2 regions of the Shewanella sp. SG44-6 genome follow, and region 1 is predicted to be linked to the other one. Evidence: riboswitches for the same ligand, from Rfam matches in the RefSeq annotation. Region 1 holds a riboswitch; the other holds the start of a gene.
What was found. A riboswitch is a leader RNA that binds a small molecule or an ion and turns the genes downstream of it on or off. The one in region 1 is predicted to bind cyclic di-GMP.
Positions count from the first base shown of each region.

Region 2: it holds a riboswitch for cyclic di-GMP, as region 1 does, so the genes downstream of both, gbpA (N-acetylglucosamine-binding protein GbpA) here and H5185_RS06305 (glycosyl hydrolase family 18 protein) in region 1, are expected to answer to the same signal.

Region 1 covers NZ_JACJER010000023.1:23,842-27,263, reverse strand. Annotated here, with positions in the region: gene H5185_RS06305 (glycosyl hydrolase family 18 protein) at 1-1,267, opposite strand, end outside; cyclic di-GMP riboswitch class I at 1,372-1,460, opposite strand; gene fis (DNA-binding transcriptional regulator Fis) at 2,029-2,334, opposite strand; gene dusB (tRNA dihydrouridine synthase DusB) at 2,358-3,320, opposite strand.
Region 2 covers NZ_JACJER010000004.1:34,017-37,438, reverse strand. Annotated here, with positions in the region: gene H5185_RS01400 (LysR family transcriptional regulator) at 1-540, opposite strand, end outside; gene H5185_RS01395 (TetR/AcrR family transcriptional regulator) at 662-1,294, shown strand; cyclic di-GMP riboswitch class I at 1,718-1,816, shown strand; gene gbpA (N-acetylglucosamine-binding protein GbpA) at 1,947-3,392, shown strand.

The sequences.
Region 1 (3,422 bases):
CCCCTTTGTCTGTGGTGTAGCGGGTATCAGGATCCCAACTGGCTTCATACAAATTGGTTTGATGGCCAAGTTCGGTATTGGTCCAGCCGCCGTTGAAGTCGTAGCTCATTAAAAAGATGTAATCCATGTATTGCTGGGCAGCTTGATAATCAACTTTGGCAATTTTATCGTCACCAGCGCTAATGGCTGAGGTCAGTTCATAACTTCGTCCCGTTTCAGCACTTAACTCATCTAACATGGCTCGCAGTTCCCGCATCAAAATGACATAGGTTTCGCCATCATTAGCATTGCCTAAACTTGGGTTTGCACCGCTCCCCCCGGGGAACTCCCAATCAATGTCTACACCATCGAAAAATTTCCACGTTTGTAAGAATTCTTTAACTGATGCCACAAAAACATCACGCTTGGTTTTATCTCCTAGAAAATAGAATGGATCGGATAATGTCCAGCCACCAACAGAAGGCAAAATTTTCAAATCAGGATAAGCTTGCTTAAGTGCCATCAATTGGCCGAAATTACCTTTATAAGGATCAGAAAAATCACTCACACCAGCCTGAGGCATTTGGACCGCCGCCCAAGGATCGTGGATAGCGACTTTAAAGTCAGCACGGCCACTACAGGCACGTTGCAGCGCTTGGAAACTGCCGTCGATTTCTTTCAAGCTATCGTTGATACCATCCCCGCCGCATATTGGGGTAAAACCATATAAAATATGAGTTAAGTTTTGTGCAGGGATCTTATCGACAGCAAATTTGCGGCCGTATACCCCCCATTCAACAAAGTAACTGCCGACCACTTTGCCTGACTTGTTTGTATATGGACGGTTGTTTTCTTTTAGCGGAGCATTGAGCGGGGCTAAATGGCTGCCATCGGTATCGGCCACGAGGATTTCTTTGGCATCGCTCGCCGTACAACCATCGCTGTTACACAGCTGAACTTGCATTTGATAGCGGCCACCTTGCTGTACCTTGAAACTTGCAGAACCAGATGCACTCGAAGGGCCTTCCCATACCGCATTACCATCAAGCAGTACTTTCGCCACAGTGCCAACATCACCACTCCAAAGATTCCAGTTAACTGATACATCCGCTGCATCTTTGACTTTCACTAATTGGTTGTAGGCTGTTGCGGCTTGATCAACCTCGATGATGGCAAATTTTGTTTCACCCCAACCAATAGTGGGTTTACCCGGAGTGGCAGCGATAACATGTGCAGATAACGAAGATGAAATAATCAACGCTAATGTTGAAATACGTGTATTAAACATGAGACTTCCCTATTGAATTATTTAAACCAATAAGGCAAAAAACGCGAACAGGACAGCTGTTCTTTCTAAAACTCATGCGTCAAAAATGCATGAAGAAGGATCCCTGTGGTGTCCCCGCTATCATAGGTACTAAATTCCCCTTAGACCGGAGGCTTTGCGTCCCAATCTTTCAATTGGTTTGCCTTTCTCAAACAAGTGACAGCGTTGTCATTTGTTTTATTAGCATAGTCTTAACTTTTATAAAAATGCAATGAAATAATCCGATTAAGATAAATATTTTTATATGTGATGTTTTTTTGACAATGATTAAAATCAAATGATTCTGTTTGTTTTTAGTTAAGGCTTTGTAATTAATGGGGTATTTTTTGGTTTGAAATCAAGGTGTCAAAAAATAAGAAAAATACTTAAGCGTTAAACATTAAGTGTTAGGGTTACCATCTAGCAACTGTTGCCACTTTTTATCATCTGCGAGTTTTATTTTATTTGAAAAGGTTGGGCTATTAAAGAGCGTTAGCCTTAGTCCAAATTCATTAAGAAATTCATCAAGGTTGAGATCAGCGATGCATTCATCATGATTGAGAACTCATTAGGCTATTGAGGATGTTGCGAGTTTTTGATTTTGGGTGGATCAGGAGTATGAGTTTTTATTTACGTTACTTTGTAAGGAATTTACTCAGGGTACATATGAAGGTACATATAAGCAAAACGGGCTTATCATTACTGATAAGCCCGTTTCATTACAATCACTTAGACGCTAGGTCTTAGTTCATGCCGTATTTCTTTAATTTCTTACGTAAAGTACCACGGTTGATACCTAACATATTAGCAGCGCGCGTTTGGTTGCCACGAGTGTGTTGCATGATGATGTCTAGTAAAGGTGCTTCAACTTCGCACAATACCATTTCATATACTTCAGAAGCTTCCTGACCGTCTAACTGAGAGAAGAAGTTAGTCACGGCACGTTTTACTGCGTCACGTAATAACTGCGGCTTGATAGTGCCGTTTGCTGTTTCGATTTTGCCTACGGTAAGCTGGTGAACTTCTGTGTTAGTTGTCTGATCAAACATTCTATTCTGCTCTTTATTAAATTCTAAACTAATTCATCAAAATAACATTCTACGAGGGAATGTTGCTGGGCAGCGGTTTCAAGCCGATTGAAGTCAGCACGAAATTGGCGCTGTTCCTCATGGTTTAGGTACCACCCGACATGCTTTCTAGCAAATCGGACACCTTTGTATTCGCCATATAAGTCATAAAGTTTATTAAGGTGTTCAAGCATCACAGTGCGTTGCTCTTCTGCCTTAATTGGCGCTAACTTTTTACCTGTTTCCAAGTAATATAGGATTTCTTTAAAAATCCATGGCCTTCCTTGTGCACCTCTTCCAATCATCAGGGCGTCAACGCCAGTGTAGTCAAGCACAAACTTGGCCTTCTCTGGTGTGTCGATGTCCCCGTTGGCGACAACAGGAATTGAGACAGTCTGCTTAATTGCTTTAATGGTGTCGTACTCAGCAAAGCCTTTGTACATGCATTGTCTGGTTCGGCCGTGAACGGCGAGCGAGACAATGCCACAATCTTCAGCAATTTGGGCTATTTCAACACCATTACGATGTTCAGGCTCCCAACCTGTGCGGATCTTTAACGTTACTGGCACATCTACTGCAGCAACCACGGCTTGTAAAATCTCTTTTACTAAGCTTGGGCTTTGCATTAGCGCTGAGCCCGCAAACTTTTTATTCACTTTCTTTGCTGGACAACCCATATTGATATCAATGATATGCGCACCTTGTTCAACGTTGAACTTGGCAGCGTTAGCCATTAAATCAGGGTCTGCACCTGCTATTTGTACGGAGCGTATACCTTCTTCACCAGAATGCATCATGCGCTGGCGGCTTTTATCGCTATCCCAAACCTCAGGATTAGATGAAAGCATTTCTGATACGGCTAAAGCTGCGCCATAGCGTAAGCAGAGATTTCGGAAGGCCTGATCGGTGACACCTGCCATTGGTGCCACAATCAGCTGATTTGACAGTTGATACGGGCCAATTTGCATTGCGAACTTCACCTTGCTCTCCAAAGGGGCGCTATAGTAGCCCTTTTTTACGCTTGTGAAAAGGTCAATAAATGACCTAAATGCAACTTTTTTGCTTGACTT
Region 2 (3,422 bases), on a different contig from region 1:
CACGGGGATGGTTTTGTTTTTATGGGCGTTACCGTTAGCTGCTGCGGCCCAATGAAAGCGGCGCGTAAATAACAGTTCGCCGTTGACGGGGGCTTGCCAGTGAGTTGCGACTATCACGTCAAACTCGCCTTGATGGAGTCGTTTATATAAATTGCCACTTACATCGGTATCGATAACTAATTCAATATTGGTAAATTCACGAATAAACTCTAATAAGCAGCTGCTTAGGTAGCACTTGATAAAATCGGTTGGCACACCAAGGCGGATCACTTCGCGATTTTGACAATCTTTTAACTCATCAAGTGCCTGTAAGTTAAGTTGCATCATTTTATAGGCATAGCTCAGCAAGGTTTCACCTGACTCGGTCAAGGTGACGCCTTTGTTGTCCCTAATCAGCAAAGTTTGACCGACACTTTCTTCAAGCTTTTTAACTTGTAGACTCAACGTTGATTGGGTTCGGCAAATTTTATCAGCCGCTTTTGACAAGTTGCCACATTCAGCAACAGCGATAAAACTTTCAAGTAAGTCAATTTTTAACATGGGCTATTGAGTAAGTTCATAGTGGTATAAGTATTACTCAATTTAGGCTATCCACAAAGCTTGCTATAGTGTAACTGTGAGGTGTTAATGGTTATTTAATTAAAATATCTTGGAGTAAGGAATGGGTAGCTGGGAGGATCGTGGGAACTACTTGATTGAAGTGTCACAACGTTGTTTAAAAGGCCATAAAACCTTTGATTTATGCCGCTCGCATCTAGTTCAAGCCAGCCAGATATCCAAGGGCACTATTTATAATCACTTTACCTCAGAGGCCGATTTAATTGTGGCCGTAGCCAGTGCAGATTATCGTCATTGGTTAATTCAAGCCGAACAAGATACACAGCAATATAGTGATCCCTATTTACGGTTTATTTTTCATCATTGCCAACGTTTGTACCGTATTTTATCAGAACAATCATTTGTTATTGCTAGAGTGATCCCCAACGAGTCAATACTAATACAAGCCAGCGATTATTATCGTGCCCGTTTTGAGCTAGTACTTAAACAATATCAACAATGGAATGCACAAACCCTGACAGAGATTGGTGAGGTTGGTGGCTTTAATCGTGGCGAGTTGCTTTGTGACTATTTACGCGGTGCTATGATCAACAGTGACGATGCACAAAAGCATCCCGACGATGCTGAAATGTACTACCAGTTTAGTTTTGCCATGACCCAGCTCATGGGCCATTCACACAAACGCATGCCCACGATTAATACATTCCTGCAGTGGCTAGCCGGTAAACCCGCATAAATAATTTATCCTCGCTCTTGAACCCTAAATGCCATGGATCTCTTAACTTCAGTTAACGGCTTGCTCTGGAACGCATTTGGCCAGCTTGGGACAATTATTAATCGCAGTCATTTAAGCGTTTTCTAAACTAAAATCGATAATGGCCCACCTACCTATCTACTCACACAATCGTGTTTTAGTACATCAGTAAAATATGGCAATGTCATCGATGCTATGTTTACAACAGCATGAATCTGAGTCCCTAAATGCTAGAGAGTAGCAGATAAAAATCATGTCGCCTTGAGCCCACGCCAACACTGAATGTACTTTTTAAGTGTTTGTATTTATTGTTTTTATATTTTTTGACACGGTTGATGTTTGTTGTTAGGTTAGTCGTGTTAGTTGATACCTTGTTATAAATAACGTTATCACCAAGCTAACACTCATAGTATTTGGCAAACTAATTGAAAAGTTAGGACGCAAAGCTTCCGGTCTAAGGTGGTAAATTAATTTTTACGAAACTAAGATAGCGGAGTTGCCGCAGAGCTCAGGTTCTGCGTGAAACGAACAGCCGTTTTTTTAACGCTGTTGTTTGCCAAAATACCACTTTGATATTGATATCGAGGCCTATCACTTATTTTTAAGTAATAGGTAACCAATGGAGTGCATTTAAGTGGCAAATCTTCCTGTTTTACCTCATGTTTCTAAGTTAAGCCTACTCGCAGCCTCACTCATGGCTGCAAATTCTTTCGTCAGTCTGTCTGTTGAAGCGCATGGTTATGTGCTATCGCCAGAGTCACGCTCATACGCTTGTAAAACTGGCAATAATGCAAGCTGTGGCGCCGTTCAGTGGGAGCCACAAAGTGTTGAAGGGCCTTCGGGATTCCCTGAATCAGGCCCTGAAGATGGTAAGTTAGCGAGCGCTGCAAATGGTGCCTTTTCTCCTCTAGATGTTCAGAGTCCGGTCCGTTGGTCTAAAACGGATATCAACGCCGGATGGCAGCAATTTACTTGGCAGTTTACCGCTAACCATGTCACCCGTAACTGGCGCTATTATATTACTCGCCAGGGTTGGGACCAAAACCAAGCCTTAAGCCGCGCGAGTTTCGATTTAGCGCCTTTTTGTGTGGTCGATGGTGGCATGGTTCAGCCACCTAAATTAGTTACTCATGACTGTTACGTGCCAGAGGGACTAAGTGGTTACCACGTTATTTTAGCCGTATGGCAAGTCGGTGACACCAGCAATAGTTTCTATAATGCTATTGATGTCAATTTGAGTTCAGGCCCGGGAATCCCTAACGAATGGCAAGATGTGGGTGACATTAATCCGTCACTGGATCTCAAGGCTGGTGACAAAGTGATGACCAGGGTATTTGATGCTAATGGCGAGCAGCTCTCTAAGCAAACCACGATTACAATTACCGATGCGACTCAAGGTAATAAACAGAATTGGCCTTTCCTTCTTGCCAGCACTATTAATGCGCAGCAATCACAACTCAAAGCAGGACAAAAGAATGCTGCTGGCAGTATCATGCCGGTTTACGGTAAAAATGATATTTTTACCCTAACTGATTCAGGTATTGAGCGTGTCGAAGTCGAGTTTGATTTAGCGCCTGCCCCAGGGAATCAACTCGATGTGACCTCGCTTGCTGATGCAATTCAAATCAACGATGGTGCGGCTCAAGTGAGTTTTGATGTGACAACCAATTCCGCTATGCAAGTGTCAGCTTATTTATTTAATCATGATGGCGTTGCATCTGGATTTGTGAGTCAAGCGGTTAATAATACCAATGCGAGTTTAGTGCTGGATGTTGTAGCACCTAAAGTTGGCCATTATCACTTACAAGTTAAAGGTGAACCTCAGCAAGGGGATGTCATCCAGCAGAACTTTGATGTGTTTTTAAAGGATGAGCGACCAGTACCAGAAGCCGACTTCGTGTTTCCAGCTGAAGTGACGCGTTATGTTACCGGCACTAAGGTTTTGCAACCTAAGACAGGTAAGGTTTATCAATGTAAACCTTTCCCATACGGCGGCTACTGTATGCAGTGGTCAGCTTCTGCTACCAGTTATGAGCCGGGCGTAGGAGCTTCTTGGGCGGTAGCATGGACTGAATTGTAAAATCGGAACATCATATTAAGAGATTCAAAT